Regions from separate parts of the Allobosea sp. MMO-172 genome, predicted to be linked through region 1. Evidence: predicted binding sites of a transcription regulator. Region 1 holds the regulator's gene; each other region holds the start of a gene.
The links. The regulator PhoB, encoded in region 1, activates phosphate uptake and scavenging genes when phosphate is short. The targets are predictions, from matches to a motif close to TGTCATNNANCTGTCAT.
Positions count from the first base shown of each region.

Region 1 (5,349 bases):
CCGCGCCGAGCGGGGACTGGCCGGAGCGCTTCTCCCAGTCGGTCAGGCGCGAGGCATCGCGCATCAGCACCTGGCCATGCGCCATCAGCCAATGGCCGAAGGTGACGGGCTGCGCGCTCTGGAGATGGGTGAAGCCGGGGCAGACGGAGGTCGCATGCTCCTCCGCCTGATCGGCGATCGCGGTGAGCAGCTCCGCCAGCATCCCGGCGAGCGAACGCGACTTCCCCCGCAGATAGAGCTTCAGATTGTTCGCCGCCTGATCGTTGCGCGAGCGCCCAGCGCGGAGCTTGGCGCCGGTCGAACCGATACGCTCGGTCAGGATGCGTTCGATGAAGGTATGGACGTCCTCGTCATCCGGCCCCGGCGCGATCCGCCCCTCGACCGTGTCGCGGGCGATCCCGTCGAGCGCGGTCAGGATGGTCTCGAGCTCCTGCGCCGTCAGCAGGCCGGCGCGCCCGAGCTCGGCCGCATGGGCCTTGCCGCCCGCGACGTCCTGCGGCACCAGCCGGGCATGCTCGCCGGCGGCGCTCGACAGCTTCATCAGGCGCGGATCCGGCTGCTTGCGGAAGCGGCCGCCCCAGAGACGGGTCGTCTGGTTCATGATGTCGTTCTCCCCTCAGGGAAGAATGGCCTCTTGACCGAGAGACCGGCAAACGAAACGATCTCCGCCGCGATAGTCCAAAAAGGAATACCCCATGGCGGCCGGCCGGCCCCCTCCGTCATCGACTGCGCTCAGGGCCTTCGCGACCGTCGCAAGGCTCGGCTCGACGGCGCGCGCCGCCCAGTCGGTCAACCTGACCCAGAGCGCGGTCTCCAAGCAGATCCTCTCGCTGGAGCATCATCTCGGCACCGTGCTGTTCGACCGCAGCCCGCTCGGCCTCAAGCTCACCGAGGCCGGCGCGATCTACCTGCCTTATGCCGAGGCGGCGCTGGAGCAGATGGAGCGCGGCGCGCGGCGTCTCGTGGAGCGCAACGCCATCGCCCGGCCGATCCGCCTGCATATGATCGCTATTGCCGGCGAACGCTGGCTGATGGCGCGCTTCCCCGCCTTCGCCGAGGCCCACCCCGGCGTCGACGTGCAGTTCACCAACTATGTCAGCGAAAGCGAGACCGAGGAGCCGGATATCGAGATCGCCCATGGTGTCGAACCCTGGCCCGGCAAGGAGGCGCATTACCTCTTCGGCCGCGATGTCGCGCTCGTCGCCGCGCCCAACCTGATCGAGCGCATGGGCGGCTTCCGTCGCGCCGCCGACATCCAGAAGGCGACGCTGCTACAGCATTACCAGATGCCGACCTTCTGGGCCGAGTTCACCGAGGCGCACGGCCTGCGCGGCGCAGTGCCCGAGCACACCGTGCGCTACGGCTATTATTCGGTGATCACCAGCGCCGCCGTAGCGGGCCTGGGCTTCGCGCTGGCGCCACGCTGCTATGTCTCCGACGAGCTGGCCTCCGGCGCGCTGGTCAATCCGCTGGGCCTCGGCTTCACCAGCGCCATCGGCTGCTGGCTGACGCGCCCGCTCGACCAGCCCTCGCGCCCGGGCCTAGATGCCTTCATCGCCTGGCTGAAATCAGAAGCCGCGCAATTCGACGCCGCCACCCGGGCACCCGCCTGACCCGGCCGACGAAACCTCCCCTTCCTCGGCGCGTTGATGCTGGGGAGGAGGAGCCATGCTGACCATTCTGCCCGCGCCGGACCATGTCGCGGCCTATCGCCTGATGCAGACGCTGACCGGAGAGGATGTCGACGCGATCATGGCCGATATCGGCACCAAGCTCGCCCGCCACGAGAAGGTCGGCGTGCTCGTCGATCTCACCGATTTCACCGACATGACGCTCACCGCCGCCTGGAAGGACGCGCGCTACAGCATCGGCAAGCTCTGGGAACTGAAGCGCTTCCCGAAGGAGGCCGTGATCACCAACAAGGGCTGGCTCGCCGGCTTCATCGATCTGCTCGATCCGGCGATCCCCTTCGTCAAGGTCCGCGCCTTCAAGCCCGAGGACTTTGAGAAGGCGCTGGCCTGGGCCGGCGATATCGAGGGTGGCCCGGACGCCTAAGGCTTACGCGGCGCCGCCGCGCGCAAAGGTTTCATCGAAGGCATAGCCGGCGCCGCGCACCGTGCGCAACGGGTCCTTCGCATCGCCGGGCGTAATCGCCTTGCGCAACCGCCCGACATGAACGTCGACCGTGCGCTCGTCGATATAGACGTCGCGGCCCCAGACGGCATCGAGCAGCTGGGCGCGGGAGTATACCCGGCCCGGCGCCTGCATCAGGAATTCCAGCAGGCGGAACTCGGTCGGCCCGAGATGCAATTCGCTGCCCGCCCGGCGGACGCGCCGCGTCGTGCGGTCGAGTTCGAGATCGCCGGCCGCAAGCAGGCCCGCGACATGCCCGGGCTTGGCCCGGCGCAGCAGCGCCTGGATGCGCGCGATCAGTTCCGGTAGCGAAAACGGCTTCACGACATAGTCGTCGGCGCCGGTCGCGAGCCCGCGCACACGCTCGGTCTCTTCGCCGCGCGCCGTCAGCATGATGATCGGCACGCGCTCGGTATCGCGGCGCGAGCGCAGTCGGCGGCAAAGCTCGATGCCGGACAGGCCCGGCAGCATCCAGTCGAGCAGGACGAGATCGGGCGTGTGATCGCGCAGGTGCAATTCCGCATCGTCCCCGCGCGCGACGCTGTCGACCTCGAAGCCCTCGGCTTCGAGATTGTAGCGCAGCAGCAGGGTGAGCGGCTCCTCGTCCTCGACGATCAGGATGCGTGCGGCCATGTTGGCTTTGACCTTAGTTTCCCGTCACCGCTTCGACCTCGATATTGGTCGTGTCGAGCTTGGGGCGGTTCGCATCGAGGGAATCGCCGGTGACGAGGTAATGGATGGTCTCGGCGATATTGGTGGTGTGGTCGCCGATGCGCTCGATGTTCTTGGCGCAGAACAGGAGATGCGTGCAGAAGGTGATGTTGCGCGGATCTTCCATCATATAGGTCAGGAGTTCGCGGAACAGCGAGGTGTAGAGCGCGTCGATCTCGTCGTCGCGCTTCCAGACCTCGAGCGCCTTCTGCTCGTTGGTCGCGGCATAGGCGTCGAGCACGTCCTTGAGCTGGGCCTGCACGAGGCGGCTGATATGCTCGAGGCCGACGACCGCGCGATGCGGCGGCTGGAACTGCCCGGCAATGGCGACGGCGCGCTTGGCGATGTTCTTGGCGAGGTCGCCGACGCGCTCGATATCGGAAGCGAGGCGGATCGCCGAGATCAGCTCGCGCAGGTCCTGCGCCAGCGGCTGGCGCCGGGCGATGGTGAGCACGGCCTTTTCCTCGACCTCGCGCTGGAGATTGTCGAGGCGCTGGTCGGCCGAGATGATCTTCTGGGCAAGCGCGGTGTCGCGGCGAACGAGCGCGACCGTGGAATCGCCCAGCATGCGCTCGGCCATGCCGCCCATTTCGGCAAGGCTGCGGCGGATGCCTTCGAGATCGGCGTCGTAGGAGCGGACGATGTGGTCGGTCATAGGGGTGTCCTCCTCGTCGCCGCTTAGCCGAAACGGCCGGTGACGTAGTCCTGGGTCTGCTTCTTGGCGGGGTTCATGAAGATGGTGTTGGTCGGCGCGAACTCGATGACTTCGCCGAGATACATGAACGCCGTGTACTGCGAGATGCGCGCCGCCTGCTGCATGTTGTGCGTGACGATGGCGATGGTGAAGTCGCTCTTCAATTGCTCCAGCAGGTCCTCGATCTTGCCGGTCGAGATCGGGTCGAGCGCCGAGGTCGGCTCGTCGAACAGGATCACTTCCGGCTTCTGCGCGATGGTGCGCGCGATGCACAGGCGCTGCTGCTGGCCGCCGGAGAGGCCCATGCCGGAACTCTTCAGCTTGTCCTTGACCTCGTCCCAGAGCGCGGCGCGGCGCAGCGCGCCCTCGACACGGTCGTCGAGTTCCGACTTCGGCGGCTTCTCGTAGAGGCGGATGCCGAAGGCGACGTTGTCGTAGATCGACATCGGGAACGGCGTCGGCTTCTGGAAAACCATGCCGACGCGCGAGCGCAATTCGTTCACGTCGACGTCGTTGGAGATGATGTTGCGGCCGTCGAGCATGATCTGCCCTTCTGCGCGCTGCTCCGGATAGAGCGAGTAGATGCGGTTGAAGATGCGCAGCAGGGTCGACTTGCCGCAGCCCGACGGGCCGATCAGCGCCGTGACATGGCGGTCGCGGAAGTCGAGATTGATGTTCTTCAGCGCCTTGTGCTCGCCGTAGTAGAAATCGAGGTTCTTCACCGCGATCCGGACGGGCGCCTCGGCATCGAGCGACTGGGGGGAGAGTTCAAGGGTCGAAAGCATCGACTTAGGTCCTCAAGGTCGGTCGCGACCGGGTTGGTTTCAGGCTCACTTGCTGCCGGCGACGATACGCCGGGCAACGATCGAGAGCACGAGGATCGAGACGGTGATGATGAGCGAGCCGGCCCAGGCGAGCTGCTGCCAGTTCTCGTAAGGGGCGGAGGCGAACTGGTAGATCGTCACCGGCAGGTTGGAGACGCCGCCGACCAGCGTCGGCGAGAACCAGAAATTGTTGTTGAGCGCGGTGAAGAGCAGCGGCGCGGTCTCGCCGGCGATGCGGGCGAGCGCCAGCAGGATGCCGGTGACCATGCCGGCCTTGGCCGCGCGCCAGGTCACCGAGGTGATGACGACAGAGGGCGGCGCGCCGAGCGCCGCACCCGCCTCGCGCAAGGGGCCGGGGACGAGGTTCAGCATGTCCTCGGTGGTGCGCACGATCACCGGGATCGCGATGATGCCGAGCGCGACGCCGCCGGCCCAGCCGGAATAGCCGCGGAACGGCTCGACCAGGATGACGTAGACGAACAGGCCGATCAGGATCGACGGCGCCGAAAGCAGGATGTCGTTGATGAAGCGGATCAGGTTGGCGAGCTTCGAGCCGCGGCCATATTCCGCAAGCCAGGTGCCGGCGAGCACGCCGATCGGCGTGGCGATGGCGATGCCGAGGAAGGTCAGCACGAAGGAGCCGACGATAGCGTTGGCGATGCCGCCGCCTTCCGTGCCGGGGCCGGGCGTGACCGCCGTGAAGGTCGCGACCGAGAGTCCGCCGATGCCCTTCACCAGGAGCATGCCGAGGATCCAGAACAGCACGAAGATGGCGGTGAAGGTGAAGCCGGTGGCGATGATCTTCATCATCCGGTCGGCGGTGCGGCGCGACTGGCGCACGCGCCCCCAGGGAGCGTGGGGGAGTTCGCGGGGCGAGGTCGTCATGGTCATGGGGTTGAGCCTCAGTAGCGCTTGACGCGGGCGACCAGCAGTCGCGCGATGACGAGGACGACGAAGGTGACGAAGAACAGGATGCAGCCGAGCGCG
Region 1 covers NZ_JBBCUM010000004.1:230,035-235,383, reverse strand. The annotation lists gene argH (argininosuccinate lyase) at 1-601, opposite strand, end outside; gene WFK61_RS08305 (LysR substrate-binding domain-containing protein) at 696-1,613, shown strand; gene WFK61_RS08300 (SpoIIAA family protein) at 1,669-2,055, shown strand; gene phoB (phosphate regulon transcriptional regulator PhoB) at 2,059-2,766, opposite strand; gene phoU (phosphate signaling complex protein PhoU) at 2,780-3,499, opposite strand; gene pstB (phosphate ABC transporter ATP-binding protein PstB) at 3,523-4,323, opposite strand; gene pstA (phosphate ABC transporter permease PstA) at 4,369-5,253, opposite strand; gene pstC (phosphate ABC transporter permease subunit PstC) at 5,265-5,349, opposite strand, start outside.

Region 2 (5,349 bases), on a different contig from region 1:
ACTGACCGAGGGCGATCTCGTCCGCGTCACCGCGCAGCTCATCGCCTTCGACGACAAGCGCCTGCACTACTATCTGGAGATGCGGCACGCCAACGAGGGCTGGCTCGCTGCGACCAGCGAGAACCTGTCGCTGCATGTCGACATGGTCCATCGCAAGGTCACGCCCTTCCCGGCCGACATCCTCGCCAATATCGCCCTGATGAAGGCCGCGCACAGCATGATGCCGCTGCCGGCCACGATCGGCCGCATCATCGGCATGCCCCGGAAATCCGCGATCCGGGTCGACGAGACCGCCGAGGAGCGCGAGGTCGAGACGGCGACTGAAACCCGGCACTGACGTTCTGCCGCCTCAGGGATCGTCGTCCGGAATCTTCAGCTTGTGCCCGCAGGCCTTGCAATAGACCGCATCAGGCTCATGGCGCTGCAAGGCGCATTCGGGGCAGGGAAACAGCACCTTGTTCGGCCGGAACAGCGCCTGCGCCAGCCGCACGAACAGCGTGATCCCGACGATCATCACCACGATCGAGGTCAGCTTGCCGGTGACGCCTGGCAGCGTCACGTCGCCGAAGCCGGTCGTCGTCACCGTTGCGACCGTGAAATAGAGCGCCTGAACATAGCTCTCCAGCCCGCCCTCGTGCCGGAAGAAGAAGGTGTAGACGAAGCCCGTGACCACGAAGAGGAAGGTCGCGATATTGCTCAGCGCACGAACCACGTTCTCCCATTCGCGGAAGCGGGTTTCGCGAAACTGCGCCCAGACGATGCCCTTATGCGAGAGCGACCACAGCCGGAGGATGCGCAGGAAGCCGAAATTCTCCAGCCATTGCGGCGCAAGCAGCGTCAGCAGGATGAAGAGATCGAGCAGCATGGACGGCTGGCGCAGCAGCCTGAGCATGTTGGACGAGGCCAGCAGGCGCGCCGCGATCTCGGCGACCATGATCACCGCGACGGAATAGTCGATCCAGAGGAAAGCCGCGTTCTCCCTGAGCAAGGGCGTCAGGATGAAGAAGGCGATGATCAGCAGGTCGATGACCGTCGTCACGGCCTGGAAGCGCAAGGCGGCGGGCGAGCGGCCGTGATAGAGCTGGCGCAGCCGGTCGCGCAGGGCTTCGAAGCGGCTCTGGTCGGGCGGGGCGTCGGCGGCATCCATCGCCGACAGCATAGGCGCTAGACCAGCGCGCCGCTACGCCGCGTGGCCACCGCATGGACCGCATACCCGCGATAGGGCGCACTGACCCGACAATCGGCACCTGCCGCCTCGGCCATCCCTCGCACGACCTCGGGGAGCCCCTCGCGCGGCGTGACATGGAACAGCGCGAGCCAGCGCAGCAGCACTGCCTTGAATGGTGCCGGCAAGCCTGCCTGATCGCCGAAATCGACGATATGCAGCGAGCCACCGGGGCTAAGTCGGCGCAAGGCCTCAGTGACGACGCCCTGCCAGGGCGGGATCATCGAGAGCGCATAGGAGATCACGATCCGGTCGAAGCCGGCGCGGCCGAACAGCACTTGGGGATCGAAGCCCGTAGCATCGGCCTGCGCGAGCCGGATCCGGCCCTCAAGCCCAGCCTTCGCGACCGAGCCCTGCGCCGTCTGCAGCATTGCGCTCGAGACGTCGAGCCCGTGGCAGGCGCAATCCGGATAGCGCTGCGCGATGCGGATCAGGTTGCGCCCGGTGCCGCAGCCGATCTCCAGCACGCTCCCGCCCTTCGGTGGCTGCAATCCGTCGATGAGCTGATCGCGGCCGAGCAGATAGAATTTCCGGCTGGCATCGTAGATATGGCGCTGGTGCCGGTAGATCCGGTCCATCAGCCCGGCAGCCGAGCCGCCCGCAGCCTCGGCCGCGCTCACTGCGCCGGCCCCTTCAGCTCATAGAGGTGGAAACCGCCATAGATCGCCGAGCGATCCTGCCGGCAGAGCTCGCGGCTCTTATCTTCCGCGTAGTGCCACTGGTCGAGGATCGCGGCCGGCACCCTCCCGGGCAGCAGGCGCTCGTCGGCGGCGGTGCGGAAGATCACCCGCGCGCCCGGCCGGGCCGTCCGCGTGATCTGCGACCACAAGGCCGTGAGATCGGCGTCGTTCATCCAGTCCTGAGCGTCGAGCAGCACATAGGCGTCGCAGCTCTCGGCCGGCTGATCTTCGAGGAAGGCCGTGACCGCACTCTGGCGATAGGAAACCTTTGGAGCCCGCTCCTTCACCGCCGCGAAATGCTGCTTCTGGAGATAGGGCGGGAAGGCCGCATCCGGCCCTTCGCCATAGCGCCGGCCGAAGGCCTGCTGGGCGAAATAATTGTCCTTCAGGTCGAAATCACAGGCGAGACGCTCCAGCCGGAGCTTCAACGCCCCCAGGATGCCGTCCTCGCCATCGGCGGCCAGCGCCTTGTATTGCGCCGGCGGGATGCCGAGCCCGTAGAGCGAGGCGGGCTGCCGCACGAGCCAGCGCACCAGCTTGCGCTCGAAAACCGGCGCGAGATGCCTGTCATAGAGCGCCCGCTGCTCGGCCAGATCGCGCGCCGCCAGCATCGCCTTGGGATTGCCGCCGAGCAGCCGCGCCAGCACATGCCCGGTGCCGATGAAGCGGCCGAGCAGGCCATAGCGATGGAACCCCCGAGCGAAGAGGTTGATCCGGCGCCGGCCGTTCAGTCCCCGCCCCTCCCAGTACCCGCGCGAGACGGCATCGAGATGATCAGCGATCTCGCGATCGTAGAGCGCGACATTGGCGCTCTCATTGGCCCGGCCGAAGAAGCGCAGGAAATCGTCCTGGTTGTCCATCCGCGCCAGCGCCGCGAGCTTGAGCCGACCTAGCGCGATATGGGTGGCGTTGAGATCGACCGCGCTGACCCGGATCGGCGCGGCCGTCAGATAGGAGAGGATGTTGCAGGAGCCGGAGGCGATCGCCACGACATGGTCGCCGGCCTTGAGCTCAAGCGCCGCCATGTCGACGACCGGGTCCTCCCAGATCTGCGGATAGACCAACCCCGAGAAGGCGCGGGCGAACAGCCATTCCAGCAGGCCGGCCTTGGAGAGCGTCTTGCTGCGCCGGACGGCCTGTCCCAGGCCTGAGCTCGTCATGCGGCGGGCCGCGCGTGCCGTTTGCGTCGCCTGTTCGGTCACCGGTTTTCCTCCCTTTGCGGGTGGCCGGGCTGCTAGAGGAGTCGCGTGACGGTCCGGTGACGATGCCACGGCATCGTGAAACGACCGGAGATCGGCGGGGCTGAAATTCCGCGCGCGAAGCCCCATATTGGCGACACGAAAGCCGATGAGGCGCTCCCGCCAGGAAGGAGATCGCGATGGGTCTGATGAGCATGTTCGGGGCCGAGAAGAAGCAGGAGGAGAGCTTCCCCTTCCAGCTCACCGACGCCGAGTGGCGCGCACGCCTGACGCCTGAGCAGTACCGCATCCTGCGCGGCCACGGCACCGAGCGGGCGGGCTCCTGCGCGCTGAATTTCGAGAAGCGCGCCGGCATCTTCTCCTGCGCCGGCTGCGATCAGAAGCTGTTCAAGTCCGGCAAGAAATTCGAGAGCGGCACCGGCTGGCCGAGCTTCGACCAGCCGCTGGAAGGTGCGGTCGGCACCACCGAGGACCGCAGCTACGGCATGCTCCGCGTCGAGGTTCACTGCGCCAATTGCGGCGGCCATCTCGGCCACGTCTTCCCGGACGGCCCGCCGCCCACCGGCCTGCGCTACTGCATCAATGGCGAGGCGATGAATTTCGAGCCGGAAGCGGCTTGAGTCGCGCTTTCGTCATTCCGGGGCGCCGCGCAGCGGCGGACCCCGGAATGACGGAAGTGCTCTACGAAACAGCCGGCACCGCCCGTCGCGCCAGCGCGGCAGCATCCACCGACGGTGGCAAATCGCCGAACTGTCCCGCCCAGCCATCGCCCAGCCGCGTCGCAATGAACGCATCCGCCACGGCAACCGGCGCGAAGCGCAGCAGCAGCGAGCCCTGGAGCAGCAGCGCCAGCTTCTCTGTCAAACGCCGCGCCTGCCCCTCGTTGCGCATCATCTCGGGCAACTCGCCCTCCAGCCGCTTCAGAGCCGCATCATAGCGCCGGTCCGCCCCGGCAGCCGCCGTCAGCTCCGCCCGCAGCACGTCAACCGCCCCCTCCTCGCGCGCCAGCGAGCGCAGCACGTCGAGGCAGATGACGTTGCCCGATCCCTCCCAGATCGCGTTGAGCGGCGCCTCCCTGTAGAGCCGCGCCATCGGGTTCTCCTCGATGAAGCCGTTGCCGCCGTGGCATTCCAGCGCCTCGGTGACGACGGCCGGCGCCCGCCGCGTGATCCAGTATTTTGCGATCGGCGCACCGACACGCGCCAACAGCCGCTCACTTTCGGACGCCTCCTGCCGGTCGAGCGCCGCGAACAGTCGGAACGCCAGCCAGGCCGCCGCCTCCGCTTCGATCGCGATATCGGCGAGGACATTCTGCATGATCGGCTGGTCGATCAGCGCCTTCTGGAAAGCGCGGCGATGATGCGCATGATGCGCCGCGAGCGACACCGCCATCCGCATCAGCCCGGAAGATGCCGCCGCGATATCGAGCCGCGAATTGTGGTTCATCGACAGCCCCGTGCGGATGCCCCGGCCCGGCTCACCGATGAGATGGCCGATGGCTCCCCTGAATTCGACTTCCGAGGATGCGTTCGAACGGTTGCCGACCTTGTCCTTCAAGCGCTGGATCGCAACGCCGTTGCGCGCGCCGTCCGGCAGCCAGCCCGGCACGACGAAGCAGGAAATGCCTTCCCCGGTACGCGCCAGCGTCAGGAACACGTCGGAATGCGGCACCGAGAAGAACCATTTCCGCCCGTGCACCGAGAAGGTGCCGTCGTGATTATCCTCCGCGGAAGTCTGGGTCTGGCGCAGGTCGGAGCCGCCTTGCGTCTCCGTCATCGCCGTGCCGACGGTCGCGCCCGCCTTGAGATGCGCGGGCCCCTGTCGCGGATCGTAGCGGTTGGAGGTGACGAGCGAGCCCCATCGCTCCCACAACGCCGCATCCTGCCTCAGCACCGGCACGGCGGCATAGGTCATGCTGATCGGGCAGCAGATGCCGCTCTCCGCGCCGTACCAGAGATATTGCAGGGCGGCCCGCGCGACCTGCGCGCCGGGCTCGGGCCGGTTCCAGGCGAGCGCATGTGTCTCCTGCCCGATGGCGAGGCCCATGAGTTCATGCCAGGCAGGATGGAAGGCGATCTCGTCGATGCGGTTGCCGAAGCGGTCGAAGGCCTTCAGCTCGGGCGCATGGCGATTGGCGAGATAAGCCAGCTCCTGCACTCGCGCCGAGCCGACCGTCCGCCCCGCCTCGTGCAGCCGCTCGCGCGCCCAGTCGGCACCGAAAGTCGAGACGACCTCCGGCAGCACC
Region 2 covers NZ_JBBCUM010000005.1:234,311-239,659, reverse strand. The annotation lists gene WFK61_RS10215 (thioesterase family protein) at 1-337, shown strand, start outside; gene WFK61_RS10210 (potassium channel family protein) at 350-1,147, opposite strand; gene WFK61_RS10205 (class I SAM-dependent methyltransferase) at 1,165-1,803, opposite strand; gene WFK61_RS10200 (BtaA family protein) at 1,842-3,065, opposite strand; gene msrB (peptide-methionine (R)-S-oxide reductase MsrB) at 3,293-3,724, shown strand; gene WFK61_RS10190 (acyl-CoA dehydrogenase family protein) at 3,786-5,349, opposite strand, start outside.
Region 2: WFK61_RS10200 (BtaA family protein) is a predicted target of PhoB. The motif match lies at 3,153-3,169, and genes of this name have one in related genera.

Region 3 (5,349 bases), on a different contig from region 1:
CTCGGCCGAGGCGCCGCGATAATCGGTGCGGACCGAGACGATCGGCTCGTCGATATTCGGGTATTCGCGGACGGTCAGGCGACCGTAGGAGACGATGCCGATCAGGATGACGAGAAGGCTCAGCACCGTCGAGAGAACGGGCCGGCGGACGAAGAGTTCGAAGAGGCTCATCGGCGCGGTCCTAGAGCTGGCTCGTCTGGACGACCTTGTCCTTGATCGCGATGATCGCGCCGTCGCGCAGGCGCATCTGGCCGGCGGTGATGATCTGCATGTCGGGCGTCAGCCCGCTGATGATCTCGACCTTGCCCGGCAGGCGCTTGCCCAGCTCGACGACGACCCTCTTCGCCTTGCCCTTGTCGACGACGTAGATGATCTTGCCGACCGCATCGGGCACCACCGCCATCTCCGGCACGACGATCGCCTTCTCGCGATAGTCCACGGTGATGGCGAGCCGGGCGAAGAGGCCGGGCTTCAGCGCGAGATCGGCATTGGGGATGTTGGCGCGCAGGCGGATCGCCCGGCCGTTGACGTCGACCACAGGATCGATCGCGTAGATCTGGCCCTGGAATTTCCGGTCCGGAACGGCATCGACCTTCATCTGCACGGGCTGGCCGACCTTGAGGCGGCTCAGATAGATCTCCGGTACGCGGAAATCGATCTTGATCGGGTCGATGCTGGTCAGCGTGATCAGCTGCTTGCCGACCGAGACGTAGTCGCCGACGCCGACCGAGCGCAGGCCGACGACGCCGGTGAACGGCGCCACGATGGTCGACTGGGCGAGCTTGGCCTTGGCGAGCTGGACGCGGGCCTCGCTGGACGCGAGCTTGGCTGCGGACTCTTCGAGCGCGACCTGCGTGCCCGAGCCGCGCGAGACCAGCCCCCTGAGCCGATCATTGGTATCGCGGGCGAGGCCGAGATCGGCCATTGCCTGCTTGAGCTCTGCATCGAGAATCGCCGTGTCGAGCTTGACCAACTCCTGCCCGGCCTTGACGCGCTCGCCTTCCTTGAAGCCCAGGAAGATGACGCGGCCGGCGATCTCCGGCGCGATGACGACGGATTCATCGGCGGCGAGCGTGCCGAGCGCCTCGACCTCCTCGCTCACGGTCGCCAGCTCCACGGACGCAATCTCGACAGGCACGCCGCGCGGACCCGTGACCGCGCTGGCCTGCGCCTGCTGGGTGCCGGTGCGCTGGTTCCGGTAGGCGTAATAGCCGCCGCCCGCGATGGCGGCGACGAGAACAAGAAGAACGAACCGCTTCATCAGGCTGGAGGCTCCGTTGCCGCCCATTGGTCTTAAATGGAACGAAAGGCGTTGCTAAGATGCCGGCGCGCCACAGCGGCACAAAAACAGCGGTTCTTGTGCCGATGCCGTATCGTTTCGGCCTCGCAGGCATCAATGCAAGATGCTTGCCGATAAGAGGCCCACCGTCACGGGCATCTCCGCCGCACACAGACATCCACGATCATCCTGCCGCCAAGCCGCGGATCGTCCAAGCGCATTCTGGGCACCTCACGAAACGTTGACCGGCTCGCGAGAGCGCAAATCGCGCTTTTCAGGGCCTTCCACACCCTGTCACGTCGCTGTCATCCGCGGCCTCTAGGGCTCGCGGCGATCGAGACGCCTGACCCTCCGGCCCTGGCCGGACGGGAATGCGCTCATGCCCGCATCGTGCCCGAGAACCAGTCCATGCTCCGCATCGAAGGTCTGACCAAGCGCTTTGGCGACAGGAACGCGGTCGACACCGTGACCCTGACCGTGCCGAAGGGAGAGATGGTCGGCGTGATCGGCCCCTCCGGCGCCGGCAAGTCGACGCTGCTGCGCATGCTGAACCGGCTGACCGAGCCGACCTCCGGCCGGATCGTCTGCGAAGAGCAGGACGTGACCGGGCTGAAGGGCGCCTCGCTCCGCCGCTGGCGCCGCGATACCGCGATGATCTTCCAGCAGTTCAATCTCGTCGGCCGCCTCGACGTGCTGACCAATGTCCTGCTCGGCCGGCTGAACCATCGCTCGGCGGCGCTGACGCTGGTGAAAAGCTTCTCCGAGGACGACAAGATCCGCGCCATCGCGGCGCTCGAGCGTCTCGATATGGGCCACTTGCTGGCGCAGCGCGCCGAGACCCTCTCCGGCGGCCAGCAGCAGCGCGTCGCCATCGCCCGCGCCCTCGTCCAGGAGCCGCGCATCATCCTCGCCGACGAGCCGATCGCCTCGCTCGACCCGCGCAACACCCAGGTCGTCATGGACGCGCTGTTCCGCATCAATCGCGAGGACGGCATCACCGTGATGTGCAACCTGCACGACCTCGACATCGCTGCGAAATACTGTGACCGCCTGATCGGCATGTCCGCCGGCAAGGTCGTGTTCGACGACGTGCCGCAGGCGCTGACCCGCGAGATCGCCGCCGAGCTCTACGGCATCGAGGCCAAGGATGCCGGCGCCGAGGCACTGGATGCGCTCGACGCCATCGCCGCCTCCGAGGCGAAGCGCGCCCGCCAGAAGACCGCCTGATTTCCAGAGATCGCCGGACCGGCCCGAGGGCCGTCGCCGCGAGAAGACCATCACGCCTTCAAACCAGGAGCACACAGATGCTGACCCGTCGTCATACCCTCTCGCTTGTCGCCGCCGGCCTCGCGCTCGCCGCCACCCCGGCTGTCGCCCAGGACTGGAAGGCCAAGTATCCCGAGCTCGTCTTCGCGATCATCCCCTCCGAGAACGCCTCGGGCGTCACCGAGCGCTACACCCCCTTCGTACAGTATCTCGCCAAGGAGCTCGGCACCAAGGTCACGCTGCGCATCGCCAATGACTACGCCGCGATCATCGAGGGTCAGCGCACCGGCAACATCCACATCGCCTCCTACGGCCCGTCCTCCTTCGCCCGCGCCCGCATGACCGGCGCCAAGGTCGATGCCTTCGCCATCGAGACCAATCTCGACGGCACCAAGGGCTATCACTCGGTCTTCTACGTGAAGAAAGACTCGCCCTATCAGAAGGTCGAGGATCTCAAGGGCAAGAATCTCGGCCTCGTCGACCCGAACTCGACGTCGGGCAACAATGTCCCGCGCTTCGCGCTGAACGGCATGAAGATCGAGCCGGAAAGCTTCTTCTCGAAGGTCGTCTATACCGGCAGCCACGAGAACGCGATCATCGCGCTGCAGCAGGGCACGGTCGATGTCGCCGCCAACTGGTGGAACGACGAGCAGGAATCGAACCTGCAGCGCATGGCCCGCAAGAACATGGCCAAGGCCGAGGATTTCCGGATCATCTACAAGTCCGAGCAGATCGTGAACTCGCCGATGGCCTATCTCACCGACATGCCGGAAGAGCTGAAGGCCAAGATCCGCGACGCGGTGCTGAACCTCGCCACCAAGGACAAGGCCGCCTTCGACAAGATCTATGAAGGCAAGCAGGGCCCGCTCGTCGCCGTCGACAACAAGGCCTATGACCCGATCATCGAGCTGAACAAGTTCGTCGACGAGCTCCGCAAGAAGAAGTCGTCGTAAGCAGCACGCCTGCTCTCGCCGTCATGGTCGGGCTTGTCCCGGCCATCCACGTCTTCGCTTCGCGGATCGCATGCGGTTCTCAAGACGTGGATGCTCGCCACAAGGGCGAGCATGACGGCTGCGGCGCTACCTGGCGCCCTCTCCGGAAACGGACGCAAACTCCATGACCCTCGCGATCGACAGCAACGACCCGGCCATCCGGGCCCATGCCGAGGCCTATCGGCAGGCTTCATCCGCCAAGCGCCGGCAGGCCCTGATCGGCATCGCCGTCTTCATCGCCTGCGTGCTGCTCTCGGCGCGTGGCGCGGAGGTCGATCTCGCCAAGTTCTTCGAGAACATCCACCGCTTCCCGAAATATATCTACGAGACGCTGCCGACGCTGCGCCTCTCCAGCCTCGGCGCCGATCTCGCCGAATGGTACTGGGGCCTGAAGGGCTGGCTGAAGCTGCTCTGGCAGACCGTGCTCATCGCCTATGTCGGCACGATCCTCGGCGTTGCCGGCGCGTTCCTGTTCTGCTTCGCCGCCGCCGCCAATCTCGGCCGCGCCACCTGGCTGCGCTTCGTGGTCCGCCGCTATCTCGAATTCTGCCGCACCGTTCCCGAGATCGTCTTCGCGCTGATCTTCGTCATCGCCTTCGGCCTCGGCCCGCTGCCCGGCGTGCTCGCCATCGCGATCCACACCATGGGCGCTCTCGGCAAGCTCTTCTCGGAGGTGGTCGAGAATATCGACCTCAAGCCAGTCGACGGCGTCACCGCCGCCGGCGGCAGCTGGTGGCAGATCGTGCGCTTCGCCGTCGTGCCGCAGGTCCTCTCCAATTTCGCGAGCTATGCGCTGCTGCGCTTCGAGATCAATGTCCGCGGCGCCTCGATCATGGGCTTCGTCGGCGCCGGCGGCATCGGTCAGGACCTGATCGAGGCCATCCGCAAGTTCTACTTCACCGATGTCAGCGCCATCCTGCTGCTGATCATCGTCGCCGTGATGCTGATCGACTACGCCACCGAGCGTCTGCGCCACGCCCTCCTCAGCCTGGAGCACGGCCGATGAGCCTCGCCCTCTCGACGGCCGAGCGCGCCGACATCCTGCGCCGCCACGAAGCCGCGATCCGCGGCTCGCTCAGGACGAAGCTCGCGACGATCGGCACCATCGTCGCGCTGGCCGGCTTCTTCGTCTACGGGCTGACGACGCTCGAGACATCGCTCTGGAAGATCATCTCCGGCTTCGGCAATCTTGGCACCTTCGTCATGCTGATGCTGCCGCCCGATCCCGGCTCTTGGGCCCGCGCCGTCATCTTCGTGAAGGCCCTGTTCGAGACCATCGCCATCGCCTTCCTCGGCACGGTGCTCGCCGCCATCCTCGCCCTGCCGCTCGGCTTCGTCGCGGCGCGCAATGTCGTCGCCAACCGCGTCGTGCATTTCCTCGCCCGCCGCTCGCTCGACACCGTGCGCGGCGTCGATGCGCTGATCTGGGCGCTGATCTGGGTCAATGTCGTGGGCCTCGGCCCCTTCGCCGGCATGCTCGCGATCATGACCAGCGATCTCGGCGCCTTCGGCAAGCTCTATTCGGAAGCGATCGAAGCGGCCGACCGCAAGCCGGTCGAGGGCGTCTCCTCCGTCGGCGGCGGCAAGGCGCATGAGATCCGCTTCGGCCTCCTGCCGCAGGTCCTGCCGGTGATCGCGAGCCAGGTGCTCTACTTCATTGAGTCGAACACCCGCTCCTCGACCATCATCGGCATCGTCGGCGCCGGCGGCATCGGCCTTTATCTCGCCGAAACGATCCGCACGCTGGAATGGCAGCAGGTCTCCTTCCTGATCCTGCTCGTCCTCGCCGCGGTCTCGGCCATCGACTTCCTG
Region 3 covers NZ_JBBCUM010000003.1:308,496-313,844, forward strand. The annotation lists gene WFK61_RS06675 (efflux RND transporter permease subunit) at 1-171, opposite strand, end outside; gene WFK61_RS06680 (efflux RND transporter periplasmic adaptor subunit) at 182-1,261, opposite strand; gene phnC (phosphonate ABC transporter ATP-binding protein) at 1,688-2,506, shown strand; gene phnD (phosphonate ABC transporter substrate-binding protein) at 2,584-3,498, shown strand; gene phnE (phosphonate ABC transporter, permease protein PhnE) at 3,662-4,543, shown strand; gene phnE (phosphonate ABC transporter, permease protein PhnE) at 4,540-5,349, shown strand, end outside.
Region 3: phnC (phosphonate ABC transporter ATP-binding protein) is a predicted target of PhoB. The motif match lies at 1,572-1,588, and genes of this name have one in related genera.

Region 4 (5,349 bases), on a different contig from region 1:
CTCGCCGACATGCATCGCTTCGCAAAGGATGCGGAAGCGCACCAGCGCGTTGATCGCCTTGGCGATGGCATCGTCGGCGAGCCGGCCGGTCGAGGCGACCTGCCGGCCGAGCCCCGCCATCTCCTTCTCGTTGAAGACCTGCGAGGGCGCACGCGCCAGCATCTCGTAGACGACGAGACGGACCGAGTTCGAGCCGATATCGACGATGGCGATGGTGTGGGACAGCGCGAGCCGCCCCGGCGCATGCCGGAGCTCAGGCCTTACGTCCCCCTCGGCGCGAGAGGGAGCGGGGACTTGAATTGGAGAGCGATTTTCCACGTCCGGACAGACTCGGGTTCGTCATGAAGTACTTATGCGCGTTGAACGGCTCTTCGTTCGGCGCGGGGACAATGCGGCGCGAACCGCCATCGGGCAATATCGTCCAGCTCTGCTCGTTGTCGAGCAGGTTGGCCAGCATGATCTGGTCCAGCAACTGCTGATGCACAGTCGGGTTCAGGATCGGGGTCAGCGCCTCGACGCGGCGATCGAGATTGCGCGGCATCAGATCGGCCGAGGAAATGTAGATCTTGGCCTTGGGCGACGGCATGCCATGGCCGGCGCCGAAGGCGTAGATACGGGTGTGCTCCAGGAAGCGGCCGATGATCGACTTGACCCGGATGTTCTCGGAGAGGCCGGGCACGCCGGGCCTGAGGCAGCAGATGCCGCGCACGACGAAATCGATCTCGACGCCGGCCTGGCTGGCGTCATAGAGCGCGTCGATGATCTCGGGGTCGACCAGCGAGTTGCACTTGCCCCAGATCGCGCCCTTGCGGCCGGCCTTCACATGGGCGACCTCCTCGGCGATGTCGTCGAGCAGGCGCTGCTTCAGGCTGGTCGGCGAGACCGCCATGCGCTCCAGCCCGGCGGGCTCGGCGTAGCCGGTGATGAAATTGAAGACGCGGGCGACATCCTGCGACAGCACGGGATCGGCGGTGAAGAAGGAGACGTCGGTATAGATGCGTGCCGTGATCGGGTGGTAGTTGCCGGTCGCGATATGGCAGTAGCTGACGAGCTGGCCGGCCTCGCGGCGCACGACGAGTGACAGCTTGGCGTGGGTCTTGAGTTCGATGAAGCCGTAGACGACCTGTACGCCAGCGCGCTCCATCTCCTTGGCCCAGCGGATATTCGCCTCTTCGTCGAAGCGGGCCTTGAGCTCGACCAGCGCGGTGACCGACTTGCCGGCCTCGGCCGCTTCGGTCAGAGCCTTGACGATCGGGGAGTTGGCCGAGGTGCGGTAGAGCGTCTGCTTGATCGCGACGACATTGGGGTCGCGCGCCGCCTGCTGCAGGAACTGCACGACGACGTCGAAGCTCTCATAGGGGTGGTGGACGAGCAGGTCCTTCTGGCGGATCGCGGCGAAGCAGTCGCCGCCATGCTCGCGGATGCGCTCCGGGAAGCGGGCGTTGTAGGGTTTGAACTTCAGGTCCGGCCGATCGACGCCGACGAGCTGCGAAAGCTCGTTCAGGCCGATCATGCCGTTGACCTCCACGACCTCGTCGCTGTCGACCTTGAGCTCGCGCACGATCATCCGACGCAGGTGGTCGGGCATGCCGGTCGAGAGTTCGAGCCGGATGACGACGCCGAGGCGGCGCTGCTTCAGCATGGTCTCGAAGACGCGGACGAGGTCCTCCGCCTCCTCCTCGATGTCGAGATCGGAGTCGCGGATGATGCGGAAGGAGCCGGCGCCCTTCACCTCGTAACCCGGGAAGAGCTTGCTGATGAACAGCGAGACCGCGTCGTCGAGCGCGATGAAGCGATGCAAGCCCTCGCGCGCCAGATCGGGCAATTCGATGAAGCGGTCGATCTTGGTGGGGACGCGGATCAGCGCGTCGAGCTGGCGGCCGTCATGCTTGCGCTCCAGCGCCAGGGCGATGGTGAAGCCGAGATTGGGGATGAAGGGGAACGGATGCGCCGGGTCGATCGCCAGCGGCGTCAGCACCGGGAAGATGTAGTTGAGGAAGTAATCCTCCAGCCAGATCCGGTCCTGCGGGCCGATATCGGCCGGCTGCAGCAGGTGGATGCGGTTCTCGTGCAGATCGTGGCGCAGCTCCGCCCAGCGTGCTTGCTGATCGGCGGTCAGGGCCGCGACCGCCTCGCCGATGGCGACGAGCTGGCCGGCCGGCGTCAGCCCATCCTGGCTGCGCGTGACGACGCCGGCCTTGAGCTGCTCGCGCAGGCCGGAGACGCGGACCATGAAGAATTCGTCGAGGTTGTTGGCGGAGATCGAGAGGAAGCGCAGCTGCTCCAGCAGCGGGTGGCTGCGATTCGAGGCCTCCTCCATGACGCGGCGGTTGAACTGGAGCCAGGACAGCTCGCGGTTCATGAAGCGCTCCGGCTGATGGCGCAGAGGCGCCGCGTCAGCCTCGCTGGAAAGCTTCTCCGGCTCGTCGATCACGGTGTCGAGGGTCATGCGCTTCACTCGCGTCCTGGTCGTCTTTCCGCTCATGCTGCCGTTGAAGCCATTCTAGTGCGACGGTTCGATGACAAGCGACATGATTCAGCCTGCGCCATGGCGATCACGCATCTGCGGCGCGGACATAGACGAAGGCCTCGTTGCCCGATTTCAGCCTGACCGCGATGCGCCTGTAATCCGAAACCTCGTAGGAATCGGCAGCGGCCAGCTCCGCCGCGGTGATGCGGAAGACCGTGCCATCGACCTCGTCCGCCGGGTTGCCGGTGCGGGCGACGATCGGATGATGCGTCTCGCCGCTCGTCGCGACCACGTCGGGGTCGGTGATCGCGATCATGCTGCGGGCAAATCCGACCAGCGCATCTTCCCGGCCTTCGAGCTCGCGCCCGAACGTGGCGAGCTGGACGTTCTTCTGGCGCAGCGTGCCATAGGAGAACAGCCAGATATCCGCAGCGTCTTCGCTCATTCCGCCCTGCCCTTCCGTCATGGTCAGACGCCGGTCAACCCGGCTCCTCCGGAAACAGTTCCGCCAGCGCCTCCTGCACCAGCGGCCGCGTCACGCGCCGGCCACGTTCGAGCGCGAGCCGGTCGAGCCGGTCGACCACCTGCCGCGCAGCGGCGAAGGAGCGCTCCATCCGCATGGCGAGAGCGTCGATCACGGCGATGTCGACCACGAGCTGGCGGTCGATGAAGAGCTTGACCAGCAGCGCCCGCAGCAGCCCGTCATCCGGCGGCTCGATCGTCGCGGCCGGAGCGAGCCGGAGCCGTGAGAGCAGATCCGGCACGCTCAGGCCCCAGAGATCGGGCGCGCTTCGCGCCGTCAGCAGCAGGAAGCCGCCGCGCGCCTTCATCGCGTTCATCAGGTGAAAGAGCGCGCGCTCGTCGAGGGTGCCCGCATCGCAATCCTCGACCACCAATGCGCCGCCGGAGACCAGATGCGGCACCTGCGCTTCGCTCAGCTCGCTCGCGGGAATCGTCCAGGCATGGGCGGCCCGCGCCCAGATCGCGGCGAGATGGGTCTTGCCGGCGCCTTCCGGGCCGGTCAGGCGCAACCAGGCCTCGGGCCAGGCCGGCCAGCGCTCGATCAGGCCATAGGCCGCCTCGTTGGAGGCGCCGACCAGGAAATCCTCGACGCCATGGCGGCTGTCGACCGGCAGGTCGAAGGCGAGCTGGCGCGGACGCGGGGGAACTTCAGACATCACGGGCTCAGGCGTCGGTGCCGATGCGCGCCTTCGCCGCCGCAGCACGGGTGGCGTCGCCACCGTGGTAGAGGTTGCTGGCGAGATATTGCCGCAGCGCGAAGCGGCAGAGCACGCCGATGACGGCAGCGAGCGGCACCGCCAGCAGCAGGCCGACGAAGCCGAACAGCGAGCCGAAGGCGAGCAGCGCGAACATCAGCCAGACCGGATGCACGCCGATGGAATCGCCGACGAATTTGGGCTGGAAGATGTTCCCCTCCAGGAACTGCCCGGCGAAGAAGACGCCGAGCGTCGCCAGCGGCCAGGTCCAGTCCGGCCAGAACTGTACCGTCGCGACGCCGACCGAGAGCACGAGCCCGGTCAGCGAGCCGACATAGGGGATGAAGGAGAGGAAGCCCGAGATGATGCCGATCAGCGCGCCGAAATTGACGCCGATGACGCTGAGACCGATGGCGTAGAAGCCGCCGAGCAGCACGCAGACCAGCGCCTGTCCGCGCAGGAAGCCGGCGATCGCCATGTCCATCTCGTGCAGCAGGCAGCGAATGGTGTCGCGATGATCGAGCGGCAGCCAGCTATCGACGGTCGCGACCATGCGATCCCAGTCGACCAGCAGATAGAAGGCGATGACCGGCGTCAGCACCAGCAGCGAGAACACGCCGACGATGGCGGTACCGCCGCTCCAGAGCGATTGCAGCAGGCCGCCGACCCATTTCATGCCGTCGCCGACCAGATTGCCGAGCGAGCTCTGCGCGTCCTTGGTGAGTTCGGTGGCGCCGAAGCGCTCGAGCCAGGGCGTGCCCTTCTCCAGCACCAGCGCCTGAAGCTTGGCGGCATCGCCCGGCAGGCGGGCGACAAGGCCGGCAAGCTGCTGGCCGAGCAGCGGCGCCAGCAGCACCAGCGCCAGCACGAAGATGAGCAGGAAGACGACGAGAATGACGATCGTCGCCACCATCCGGCTCATGCCCATCCGCTCCAGCCTGTCGGCGAGCGGATCGAGCAGATAGGCGAGCGCCAGCGCCGCGATGAAGGGCAGCAGCACGTCGCGCAGCACCACCAGAAACAGGACGAAGACGAGAAGGGAGCCGACCCAGAAGCCGATCTGGCGTTGCAACGTCATCGATCAGCCTCTCTTGCGTCTTACTGCCGGCAGGACCTGTGAAATGTGCATCGGGACCTGCGGTTCCAAGCCGCCATGCGGACAAAGCCCCGTCAACCCGCCATATGGCGCAGCCAGAAGGCGAGATAGGCCGTCATCGAGGCGACCGTCAACAGAGCGACGAGGAGTTCACAGGCCAGCGCGAACGAGCCGAGCTCGATGCCGAAGGCGCGTGAGCCCAGCGCAAGCGCGGCGAAGCCGATCTGGGCGGCGGTATTCAGCTTGCTGACGACGATGGGCGCGATCGTCAGCGGCTTATCGAGCAGCCAGGACAGGATCACCGCCGCCACGATCATGAGATCGCGCGCGACGACGAGCACGACGAGCCAGACCGGGATCGCGCCGACCACGGCAAGCGTGATGTAGATCGAAACGATCAGCGCCTTGTCGGCGACGGGATCGAGCCATGCTCCCAGCTCGCTCGCCATGCCGCAGCGCTTGGCGAGGAAGCCGTCGACCGCGTCCGAGATGCCGGCCACCACGAAGAGGATGAAGGCCGCATCCCAGTTCGCGTTGATGATCATGACGATGACCAGCGGCACTAG
Region 4 covers NZ_JBBCUM010000009.1:5,669-11,017, reverse strand. The annotation lists gene ppx (exopolyphosphatase) at 1-318, opposite strand, end outside; gene WFK61_RS14635 (RNA degradosome polyphosphate kinase) at 254-2,449, opposite strand; gene WFK61_RS14630 (gamma-glutamylcyclotransferase family protein) at 2,556-2,915, opposite strand; gene WFK61_RS14625 (P-loop NTPase family protein) at 2,950-3,648, opposite strand; gene WFK61_RS14620 (AI-2E family transporter) at 3,656-4,765, opposite strand; gene WFK61_RS14615 (CDP-alcohol phosphatidyltransferase family protein) at 4,858-5,349, opposite strand, start outside.
Region 4: WFK61_RS14635 (RNA degradosome polyphosphate kinase) is a predicted target of PhoB. The motif match lies at 2,509-2,525, and genes of this name have one in related genera.